One region of the Corallincola luteus genome, then DNA from elsewhere that is predicted to be linked to it. Evidence: predicted binding sites of a transcription regulator. Region 1 holds the regulator's gene; each other region holds the start of a gene.
The links. The regulator sigma-54, encoded in region 1, starts transcription at its own class of promoters, with help from an activator protein. The targets are predictions, from matches to a motif close to GTTGGCACGNNNNTNGNNT.
Positions count from the first base shown of each region.

Region 1 (4,148 bases):
AATAGTTGGCTTATTGGGACCGAATGGGGCAGGTAAAACAACCACCTTCTATATGGTGGTTGGACTGGTACCCAACGATAAAGGGCGCATCACGATTGACGATGAAGATGTGACCCTTTCACCCATGCATATCAGAGCGCGCAAGGGGATCGGTTACCTGCCACAGGAGTCCTCCATTTTTCGTAAGCTCAGTGTCGCTGACAACATCATGGCAGTACTGCAAACCCGTCCAGAGTTAAGCCGGTTACAGCGCACGGAAACCTTGGAACATCTGCTAGAAGAGTTTAGCATCACTCACATCAGAGATAGCTTAGGTATGTCACTGTCAGGTGGTGAACGCCGCCGAGTAGAGATTGCCAGAGCGCTGGCTGTGGAGCCTAGGTTCGTGCTGTTGGATGAGCCTTTCGCTGGCGTAGACCCTATCTCAGTCACGGATATAAAAAAGATTATTCAACACCTAAGAGACCGTGGTCTCGGTGTATTGATCACTGATCATAACGTGCGAGAAACACTCGATGTGTGCGAATATGCTTATATCGTTAGCCACGGAGAGTTAATCGCCGAAGGAAAACCGGAACAAGTGTTAGCCGACCAAAAGGTACGAGACGTATATCTCGGGGAACAATTCCGGCTATAGTGTAAGTAACCAGCGTTGATACATCGGGCTCTTTTGAGTGCCGATTAACGATGACAGCAACAGCATTATTTTAAATGTCACGGAAGTAGATGAAACCGTCATTACAGTTACGTTTAGGTCAGCAACTCACCATGACGCCGCAATTGCAGCAAGCAATCCGGCTATTGCAATTGTCGACGCTCGACCTTCAGCAAGAGATCCAAGAAGCGCTGGATAATAATCCGCTACTCGAGCAAAACGAAGCGGAAGAAACCAGTGAGCAACTTAATGGTGAAAGCCATACCGCGACAGACAAGCTGGAACAAACCACGGCTAATGCTGAAAATAATCAGTCGGAAGAGCGCGAAGATGCAGCCATGGAAACATCTGAGGCGCTCAACCAACAACAAATCAATGAAGAACTGCCTACCGATACAACCTGGGATGACCACCTTTCAGCAGCGCCCGTTTCAGGTTCCTCGTTCAGTGATGACGCCGACTTTACCTATCAAGGCGAAACCACAGAGTCGTTGCAAGATCATCTGGAATGGCAGATGCAATTAACCCCGTTCACAGATGTCGACAGAGCCATTGCGACATCGATAATCGATGGGATTGATGAATCGGGTTACCTGACGGTCACCGCCGACGATATTCTTACTTCTTTAGGGCAGGAAGATATCGAACTTGATGAAGTAGAAGCGGTCATTAAGCGAGTACAACTGTTCGACCCCATTGGCGTAGGTGCCCGCACATTGCAGGAGTGTCTGCTGGTACAACTCAATCAGTTTGCCAAAGAGACACCTTGGCTAAAAGAGTGCCGCCAGGTTATTGGCCAGTATATTGACCTGCTAGCCAGCCGGGATTATCGCCAATTGATGCGCAAGACCAAACTGAAAGAAGACCAGCTACGTGAAGTTCTGCGGGTGATCCAATCGTTGAATCCGCGCCCCGGCAGCGCAGTGATCAGCGGTGATGAGCAATATGTGATCCCAGATGTGTCGGTAATGAAAAAAGCTGGACGTTGGGTGGTTGAGCTAAACCCTGACTCGGTACCCAAGCTGAAAGTGAATCAGCAATACGCAGCGATGAGCCGGACGGTAAAGAACACCACTGACAGTCAATATATACGCTCTCATCTGCAGGAAGCGAAGTGGTTCATCAAAAGTTTGGAAAGTCGTAACGACACCCTACTCAAGGTCGCCAACTGTATCGTACAGTTCCAACGCGACTTCTTTGAGTACGGCGATGAAGCGATGAAGCCAATGGTACTCAATGATATTGCCTTAGCGGTTGATATGCACGAGTCCACCATCTCTCGGGTAACCACGCAAAAATATATGCATACCCCACGGGGTATTTTCGAACTCAAGTATTTCTTCTCCAGTCATGTCAGTACTGAAAGTGGCGGAGAATGTTCTTCAACGGCAATTAGAGCGTTAATCAAGAAACTTGTGGCGGCAGAAATCCCTAATAAGCCTTTGTCAGATAGCAAGATTGCTGACCTACTGGCAGATCAGGGAATTCAGGTAGCGCGGAGAACCATTGCGAAGTATCGGGAATCCTTGTCTATTCCACCGTCAAATCAGCGAAAAAGCCTGCTATAGCAGGCAATAAAACTAAATAAGGATGAGGTCTATGCAAATCAATCTTACCGGCCATCATGTAGAAGTAACAGACTCTCTGCGAGAGTATGTCGACGGAAAATTTAGTAAATTAGAGCGCCACTTTGACCACATCAACAATGTCCACGTGATCCTCAATGTTGAGAAATTAACCCAAAAAGCCGAAGCCACACTGCACCTAAATGGTGGAGAGATCTTTGCGAATGCAGAGCATCGTGATATGTATGCAGCTATCGACTCGTTGATCGATAAACTCGATCGGCAAGTAATAAAACACAAAGAAAAGCTAAACGCTCACTAGAGATGTCTATGGATATATCATCCATACTTAGCCTGGACTGCACCCGAAGTGCAGTCCATGGTTCAAGTAAGAAACGAATATTAGAAATGGCCAGTGAATTGGCAGCCAAGCACTTGCCAGAACATGGCCACAAAGCCATTTTCGAAAGTATTCTAGAACGTGAAAAGAAAGGCAGTACCGGTATAGGTAACGGCATTGCCATTCCCCACGGTAGGATCACTAACGCCAATAAAGCAGTCGCCGTGTTATTGCAGTGCGATGAGCCTATCGCCTTTGATGCAATTGATAACAAACCGGTGGATCTGATTTTCGCCCTCTTGGTTCCAGAACAGAGTTGTCAGGAACATCTGAAGACCTTGTCGGCTATCGCCGCCAAATTGTCAGATAAACAAGTCCTCAAACAGCTCCGCTGTGCCGCTAACGATCAACAATTATACGAAATCATCACCGATTCATGACCAGCACTGACGTGGCCGCAAAACCCAAACTAACGATTGTCAGTGGCCGCTCAGGCTCAGGCAAAAGTGTTGCGCTTCGCGTATTGGAGGATTTAGGTCACTACTGTGTCGACAACCTCCCGGTAGCCATGCTACCGACACTGGTTGCTCAAGTAAGTGGGCACTATAGCGATATCGCCGTCAGCATTGACGTCAGAAACCTGCCCGAAGACCCACATACGCTGGAAACAATTCTCGACCTTTTATGTCAGCAATGCCGCTGTACGGTTCTGTTTATGGATGCGCAGCAGAGTGCATTGATCCAGCGCTTTAGCGAAACTCGACGGCTCCACCCACTCTCCAAGCATGGTGTATCTCTGGAGCAAGCGATTGAAGCAGAGCAGCGTTTACTTGAACCGCTTATCTCCCGTGCCGATCTTCAGATAGACAGCTCTCAGCTGTCGATACATCAACTCAGCGATCTGGTGCGAGAACGGTTACTAGGCAATGCTGATCGCCATCTGGTTTTAGTATTTGAGTCCTTTGGCTTTAAATACGGTATTCCGCAAGACGCTGATTATGTGTTTGATGCACGATTCTTACCCAACCCCCATTGGGAACCAGAACTACGCCCCATGACCGGATTAGACGCCCCAGTTGAGCAGTTTTTTAGCCGCCAACCGATCGTGGCCAAATTCATCTGGCAGATAAACAACTTACTCAATACCTGGTTGCCACATCTGGAACTGAACAATCGAAGCTATGTAACCGTCGCTATCGGTTGCACCGGTGGACAACACCGCTCTGTGTTCATTGCCGAAACATTGGCAAAGCAGTTCAAAGAGTTACGTAACGAAATTCAGATCCGTCACCGAGAACTAGGTCATTAGTCTTTATGACACAACGCATTGAAAAGAAACTACTGATAAAAAACAAACTGGGTTTGCATGCCCGTGCAGCAACCAAGTTAGTCATGCTGGTCAACAAATTTGATGCCGAAGTGATGATTGAGCATCAAGGAAAATCCGCTTCCGCCGCCAGTGTCATGGGACTGCTGATGATGGAAACCTGTATGGGGCAAGAGATCCAGGTCGTTGCCGAAGGGGATGAAGCACAGCAGGCATTGGATGCTGTTGAGTCCCTGATCAATGACAGATTCGACGAAAACG
Region 1 covers NZ_SJXE01000003.1:68,114-72,261, reverse strand. The annotation lists gene lptB (LPS export ABC transporter ATP-binding protein) at 1-637, shown strand, start outside; gene EZV61_RS08370 (RNA polymerase factor sigma-54) at 727-2,223, shown strand; gene hpf (ribosome hibernation promoting factor) at 2,255-2,542, shown strand; gene ptsN (PTS IIA-like nitrogen regulatory protein PtsN) at 2,551-3,000, shown strand; gene rapZ (RNase adapter RapZ) at 2,997-3,869, shown strand; gene EZV61_RS08350 (HPr family phosphocarrier protein) at 3,875-4,148, shown strand, end outside.

Region 2 (4,148 bases), on a different contig from region 1:
TGTAGACTGATGTCGCCTTTCGTTATCATCGGCCATTGGAACGGTGTCAGTGCATCAAACTCTTCATTACTCATATTACTGAACGCGCTGATATCGAAGTCGCGCGAACCGTCGTTTTCATATCCAGACAGCTGTGCATGCTCGGCAAATATCTCGCCTTCGTGGGAGAAGTTGAACCCCTGTTTATATCCCATGCGTTTGGCGACTTCACAGATGATCCACCAATCGGCCATGGCTTCACCTGCTGGCGGTACAATAGCGCGCTGCCGCGAAATTCGCCGCTCTGAGTTGGTGACTGTACCTGATTTTTCTGACCAGCCCCGCGCCGGTAACAATACATTGGCTAAACGGGTGGTATCTGTATCTGCTATGCAGTCCGATACGACCACAAAATCACACTTCTGTAGCGCACCCTTTACGCGATCGGCATCGGGCAAGCTGACGACAGGGTTAGTCGCCATGATCCAAACCGCTTTAATCTCGCCTTGTTCCATCTTATTAAACAGATCGACCGCTTTGGCACCTGGCTCTGTGGCCATTGTCGGCGAATCCCAAAACGTCTGCACCCGCGCAATCGCATCGTCAGTAAACTCCATATGGGCAGCCAGCATATTGGCCAGTCCACCCACTTCGCGTCCACCCATCGCATTAGGCTGACCGGTAATCGAAAACGGGCCCATGCCGGGGCGTCCGATACGACCCGTTAACAGATGACAATTGATGATCGCGTTGACTTTATCCACGCCACTGGTGGACTGGTTTACGCCTTGAGAATATACGGTGGTGACTTTTTCTGTGGCAGCAAACAGCGCCATAAATTCGGTCAACTTAGCGTTATCGATACCTAACTTTGTGGCGACTTGTTGTAAATCACCCAAATCGCCCTGATCGGCATGGGCGGCGTGCAATGCCTGCTCGGCCCCTTCGGTATATTTGGAAAGATACTCAGGATCTTGATGATCGTTCGCTGCCAGATAAGCCAGTAATGCATTGAACAGTAAGACATCGCTGCCGGGCTTGATCGGCAAGTGTAGATCGGCGATATCGCAGGTATCTGTTACCCGTGGATCGATCACAATGATCTTCATGTTTGGCTTGTCTAACTTGGCCTGCTTTACCCGCTGAAACAGGATGGGGTGACACCAGGCTAAATTCGAACCAACCAGCACAAGTAGGTCTGCCACTTCAAAATCCTGATAACAACCAGGTACAGTGTCAGTACCAAATGCACGCTTATGCCCCGCCACCGCAGATGACATGCAAAGTCGGCTATTGGTATCGATGTTGGCTGAGCCAACGTAGCCTTTCATCAATTTGTTGGCGACGTAGTAGTCTTCGGTGAGCAACTGGCCGGACACATAGAGCGCGACAGAGTCTGGCCCGTGGGCATCTATCGTATCGCGAAACTGCTTCGCTACCGTGTTCAGTGCCTGTTGCCAGTTAATACGCTGACCATCTTGATAGGGGTGCGTTAAGCGCCCGGTGGGTACAACCGTGTCGCCTAGCGCGAGCCCTTTAGAACACAGCTTTCCATAATTCGCTGGGTGGGATTTGTCACCGCGAATAGTGACCTTGCCCGATTCATCTGCTTTGGCTTCAACGCCACACCCGACGCCACAGTATGGGCAGGTTGTTTTCACCCAGTCGTTGGTCATGGAATACTCCTAATAAACATCTCTGCGTTGCTTTGGTGCAATACCCTTGCCACACTGGCAAAACATCGTAAAACCCCCGCCGTAACGGCATTTCAGCCTTAGAGCCTTAAATTGACAACTCGTTAAAGCTGCCCCGGCTGCACTTTATTGGCGCAAGATAAAAGTGCAACCTAGATCACATTGGGCAAGCAGCTTATCAAAACACTACCTATAGCGAGATAGACCTACTACCCCTACTCATAGAGTGGATTTAGACACTACCAATCGAGGCTGGCAAATAAATCATTAAATTACAGTGCGTTAGATAAAACCAACTAATCAAAAACACAGTTGGCCTCAACCTTGCTTTGTACCTAGTCAAATAGCGTTGTTTTTACAACCAGCAGCAAGTTTGAGGGTAAATGATGGGAAATAAGATTATCGCGCTGAACAATGAAACAAGAGCGCTTAAGCAGCAGTCAACTCCATCAAAGTCAGCCTCTTCGCAAGGTAAAGTCTGGTTGGTCGGCTCGGGCCCAGGTGACGCTGAACTACTAACAGTTAAAGCTCTGCGCATTATTCAACAAGCAGACCTAATTCTCTACGATGCGCTGGTCAGCGATGAAATTAGGGCGTTGTTTCCAGAACAAACCGCAGCGCTGTTTGTCGGCAAATCGAAAAATCATCATAGTATCAGCCAGTCGGCACTAAACGAGTTGTTAGTCACTAAGGCGGCTGAAGGATTTAACATCTGCCGTCTTAAAGGAGGCGACCCGTTTATATTTGGTCGTGGCGGTGAAGAAGCCTTAACCCTGCGCAAGATTGGCGTTGATGTAGAGATCGTGCCAGGTATCACTGCGGCATCGGGCTGCACCAGCTATGCAGGTATCCCACTCACTCACCGCGGTATGGCACAAGCTTGTACCTTTATTACCGCCCACGGTGAAACCGGACTTAACCTCGATTGGCATGCCCTTGCCCGCCCGGCACAAACGCTAGTTATCTATATGGGGCTGAGCAAACTTCCTGATATTCGCCGTGAACTGTCTTATCACGGTATGCCAACCAACACGCCGGCCGCTTTGATTTCCAATGGCTGCCGTCCAGAACAACAAACCGTTATAGGCACATTAGAAACGTTGCCCGAATTGGCAAAGCAACACCAGTTGCCATCTCCAACATTGGTCGTTATTGGCGAGGTAGTTACGTTAGCCCCTGCCCTTAACTGGTTTAACACTTTAATCGAATCAGAACAGCACGAGCTGTCAGCATAATTTAGAGGGATCCCACTATGACAAATAAAACGAAAGTCATTGTTGTCGGTAATGGCATGGTTGGTCATAAGTTCATTGATGAACTTAGCAGCCACCAAGCCGCTGATAGTTATGAAATAACCACTTTTGCAGAAGAGCCTCGTTTGGCTTATGACCGTGTCCAGTTGTCGAGCTATTTTACTGGTGCAACGGTTGATGATCTGATGATGACCAGCGAGGCTTATTACGATGAGCGTCAGGTACGTTATCTGGTGAATCAGCAAGTTGTCTCTATCGATAAAGAAGCCAAAACTATCACCACGGACAAAGGCATCGTAGAAAGTTACGACAAGCTGATCCTGGCAACGGGCTCTTTCCCGTTTGTGCCACCAGTACCAGGGCATGAACAAGAACACTGCCTGGTTTACCGCACAATTGAAGATTTAGAAGCAATCACCGCATCCGCCGAAGGTAGCAAAGTCGGTGTTGTTGTGGGTGGTGGCCTATTGGGCCTGGAGTGCGCCAACGCGGTTAAGAACCTTGGCTTACAAACCCATGTTGTCGAATTTGCACCACGCCTGATGGCAGTGCAGTTAGATGAAGGTGGCGGTAAGTTACTGCGCCGCAAGATTGAAGATATCGGCGTGACTGTTCATACCGAAAAGAACACCACTGAAATCGTTGCTGGCGAAACCTGCCGTTATCGCATGAACTTTGCTGACGGTAGCTTCCTGGAAACCGATATGATCGTTTTCTCGGCAGGTATCCGTCCACGGGATAACCTGGCACGTGAGTTTGATATTGAAGTAGGCCCACGTGGCGGCATTGTGGTTGATGACAAATGTCAGACCAGCGCTGAAGATATCTACGCCGTGGGTGAATGTGCCCTCTGGGACGGTCGTATTTTCGGTTTGGTCGCGCCGGGTTACCAGATGGCCAAAGCCGCCGTTGACCAGATCACCGGTGGAGACCTTGAGTTTAAGGGCGCAGACATGAGCACCAAGCTCAAGCTGCTTGGTATTGACGTTGCCAGCATCGGTGACGCCCACGCCAATACCGAAGGCGCCCAGTGTTACACCTTCTGTGATGAATACACGCAGGTGTACAAAAAGTTGGTTGTTTCTAGCGACAACAAGAAGCTATTAGGCGCTGTTCTGGTGGGTGATGCTGACGCATACGGTTCACTGTTGCAGCTTCACCTAAATGATATGGATCTGCCTGAGTCACCAGAAGTCTTCATTTTACCTGCAATCGACGGCGA
Region 2 covers NZ_SJXE01000004.1:93,789-97,936, forward strand. The annotation lists gene EZV61_RS09995 (nitrate reductase) at 1-1,655, opposite strand, end outside; gene cobA (uroporphyrinogen-III C-methyltransferase) at 2,057-2,908, shown strand; gene nirB (nitrite reductase large subunit NirB) at 2,926-4,148, shown strand, end outside.
Region 2: a site for sigma-54 is predicted at 1,691-1,709, ahead of EZV61_RS09995 (nitrate reductase). Genes of this name have one in related genera too.

Region 3 (4,148 bases), on a different contig from region 1:
CTGGCGATATAACAGCGGTGAACCTATAGCAAGAGAATCGAGTGTTTCCGAATAGAGAGTGATATGCAGGCCCGGCGTGTTATCGTCCATAGGCGGCGCTTTCGGCAAGGCTACGAAATCTTTTGCTGGCTTACCATTACTATCACCCAAATCGACGGCAATGTAGTTGCCAGACAACAGGGTATCGAGACCAGACACGCCGGCCAAAGTCACCTCAGGCTTAACCAACCAAAACTGGGTGCCCTCGCGAAGGGCGCGCTCGGCATCGCGCTCAAACAGAACCACAGCGGTCACACCGTCAAGCGTCTTGTTCATAATCAGGTCATCGACCACTCCGATGGTAAAGCCTTTGTAGCGGACTTCGGTTTTACCTTTGACAATCCCTTCACCCGTATCAAAAGCAATATTAACTGGCAGCTTAGCTTCGGTAATACTTTTGTAGACCAACCAACCGCCAATGGCCAACGCCAATAGTGGCAACAGCCAGACCATAGGGATACCTTTCCGCTTCTCAACTAACGCTTCGGCGATATCGTCGGAATTGCTTTGGTCGTTATTACTTTCAACGTCACTCATTGCGATTCTCTTCCTGATCCCAAATCAATCGGCTGTCAAAACTTTCAGCCGCAAAAATTGTAATCACCACCGCCAAACAAAATGCGGTAGCGCCATGGCCAGCTTCAATCGTCGCCAGCGCCCCTAAATTAACTAATGCAACTAGAATGGCGATAACAAACACATCTAACATCGACCATTTGCCAATAAATTCAACCATCCGATACAACACGGTTCGCTGCCGAGGGCTGCTATTCCAGCCAAACTGCACCGACAAGCAAAGTATCCAGATCCCCAATAGCTTCATCACGGGCACCGCCACCGAAGCGATAAACACCACTAACGCGATCGGGTACATCTCATAATGGATCAAAGCGATAACACCGGACATGATGGTGTCTGACTGCCCCTTGCCGAAACTGATAATGGTCATAATAGGCAGAATGTTGGCAGGTATCAGACACAGCGCTGCGGTGATAGACAAAGCCCAGGTACGCGCTAAAGAATTAGGTTTGCGAGGATGCATCTTGGCACCGCAGCGACCACAACGCTGAATTGCGTGAGCTTGTTTGATGTCCCAGCGATTCAACTTATGACAATCGTGACACAACACCAATCCACGATGAATAGCCCTTCCACTGGCCGCTGGCGTTTCTGGATCAGTGTTTGGTTTCATCAACGATCTCCCATACTTCATGTGGATCAAAACTCGCGGCAGCGTAGGTTGAACAAAACAGCAAGCCACCGAAGCAGTAAAGCCCACCGTTGACCACTAAGTCCGCTAGATCGACCAGTTTCACAATCGAAACCAAAATGCCGAACATATACACTTCCAACATGCCCCAACTGCGGATCTTCTGATAAACCTTAACTGCGCTGACCACAAATCCCATACCTCGTCGCAGTTTCGCCAGCACGGTAATGCTTAACAACAAACTCAACTCCAGCAGCGGCACAATAAAAGCGGTGAGCACCACCATAAAGGCAACCCAGAAATACTCCGCTTGCCACATCAATTTGGCGCCTTGCAATACGGTTGTACTCTGCCCCATGTCGCCAATATTGATCGCCATAATGGGCAGCAGATTGGCAGGAATAAATAACAAAAGCGCAGCGAGGGAAGCGGCAAGGGTTTTGCCTAAGGCATCATAGCGAGTGTCAACTATCACATAACCACAGCAGGGACATTTAAGACGATAGCCAACCCGTTCATGGGGAAGATTGACTAATAGGTCACATTCGTGACACGCAGTGAGATGGCCATATTCGGGCAAGGATTTTGTACTCTGCGACACCGACGGCCCGCCTCAATTGCTGCCTGCCATACGCAAGCTATTAATCTTAAACAGACTATAGATAATAATCTTTATCTAGCTCAAGCACTATCTGTCAATTCGGGAGCATGATCTTACTTAGCAGTTAATTAACTAATTTTTTGGGCACGAAGCTTGCTTATCCAGAAGAGTGTCATCACTTTGACGGAATTGAATATCATGTCACAACTAAGCTGGAATCAAATACTACAACCAAGAAAGCTATTGGTTTGGATCTGGGCACTATGCGCCTTAATGTTGTTTAGCCCAGCACGTATCATCGAGCGTTTTGGGTTGACCGAAATTATCCAAGAGATCTCTCCCATGTTGGGGATCGCTTTCTTTCTGGTGTCAGCAATTTTCATCTGCGAGACCGCCTCGGAAAGTTTTTCTTGGGTGCTCAACCGCCGACGTCGCCAAGAGATGAAGCAAGCGATCGACGAAAAAGTGACAATGTTAGATCACCAAGAGCGAGCTATCCTGCGAGAGTTTTTTATTCAACGTCGCAGCACCATTACGCTACCAGATCATGAGCCGGCGGTAAGAGCTCTACTCGAAGCGCATGTACTGCTGCGGAATCCAGCACCGGATGAGAAAGAAACCGATGCCTATAAAGGTTTCGCACTTCATCAATGGGCACGTCCGAAGCTGACCAGCCGCGTATTGCAGCTACCTGTCGGCGATATGACCGAAGAGCAAATTCGTTACCTGAAACAAACTCGTCCAGCATTTGTGATTAAAGATATGCGCATGCGACGTCGGAGAATTGCGGCCTGATTGAGTGGCCCAGACAATAGCCAAGTGCAGATGACAGCGCTATATTTGGCAGACTAGGTTCATGATGAGAAACAAACCATTGTCGCCAACGGCTAAATCGACTCCTCAGGGTCTGACACTAAAGCAGATCACGCAACAAAAATACAAAGCGACCTGGGGAGATGTACCTCCCCTTTTCCAAAAGATTGCCTCGGCAGCGGCAGATCTAGACGGCATGTTCAAACAGGGCTTTGATCATGCCCTTAAGCATATTTTAAATCGTCGACATTGGAATTCAGAGCTACTCACAGATCCTGCCACCCGACAACTACACAAGCCCCGCTTGGCGGTCTATCAACTGTTTACTGATTGGGGGTTTGAAGTTCACTGTTTTCCCTACCTTGGCGACAACGAAATAGACGAATATCAGCGCCTAAATCCCAAGATGGAGTTTAGCTTGTGGGATCCAGCCAACATGCGTCGCTTGATCCATGTTCGCCATCTTAAAGAGTTTATTGAGTATGCCCACAGAACAGGCGACCGCAACGATAAAGCCTTGCTTGCATTTACCAACGCGGCGGTAAACAGGGTAATGCGCCACTTATCAGAACAGGTAAGGATCACCAAGGTTGGAGGGCTATCAATCCCCAAATACCTCAAGCTAGTGGTCGAGCAGAAAGGGGATTATCTTTTGGATGATTTGCCGCCCCACGTCAGTAAACGGCTAGGAAGTGACACCTTGTACCTATTGCGGCAAGCGGAAAAAAGAAAAGTACGTGAACAGCAACAAGCTCAAATAGAGCAAGCAGATGGATCAGAAGCGCCAGTTAGCACAGAAACAACAGAAGAAACAGAGAACCCCGCTAACGACAATGACATCTCCTAAAACCATAACGACGCGCAATCAGCCAAGCCAACGGCCGTCGATCAGATGCTTATCAATTGCGATCATCAGCTGCAACTCATCGATTGGCCGACATATAAAGTAGCCCTGCCCATAGCCGCAGCCTCTTTCCGCCAAAAAGTCGATATGACTATGTTTCTCAATCCCCTCAGCCACGACATCCATATGCATATTTTTCGCCATCGCCAAAATAGTTTGTACTAATTGCCGATCCGTTTCATCGTTGTCCAGATCCATCACAAAAGAGCGGTCAATCTTCAGAATGTTTACAGGTAAGCGACGCAAATACTCTAGTGAAGAGTAGCCCGTACCGAAGTCATCAATCGCCAGGGAAACGCCACGCTTTCTCAGCTCCTGCATCTGGGTCAGCACTTTATCGATATCCCCAATCAAGGTATTTTCAGTCAGTTCCAGTTCAATCTGCGCCTCTTTCAAACCATATCTGGCCAGGTTATCTGAAATAAAGGCCCCCAACTTTTCATCATCAAACTGATGCGAGGTTAAATTGATAGCGATCTTAATATCGGGAAGTCCCTGCAGTTTTAGCTGTTGCAGGATCGCCATACTGTGCTCGATGGTCCAATAACCCACAGCGACAATATGCTCACTGTTCTCCAGTT
Region 3 covers NZ_SJXE01000001.1:486,186-490,333, reverse strand. The annotation lists gene EZV61_RS02235 (MlaD family protein) at 1-576, opposite strand, end outside; gene EZV61_RS02230 (paraquat-inducible protein A) at 569-1,231, opposite strand; gene EZV61_RS02225 (paraquat-inducible protein A) at 1,215-1,850, opposite strand; gene EZV61_RS02220 (superinfection exclusion B family protein) at 2,049-2,645, shown strand; gene EZV61_RS02215 (hypothetical protein) at 2,707-3,510, shown strand; gene EZV61_RS02210 (putative bifunctional diguanylate cyclase/phosphodiesterase) at 3,529-4,148, opposite strand, start outside.
Region 3: a site for sigma-54 is predicted at 1,991-2,009, ahead of EZV61_RS02220 (superinfection exclusion B family protein). Genes of this name have one in related genera too.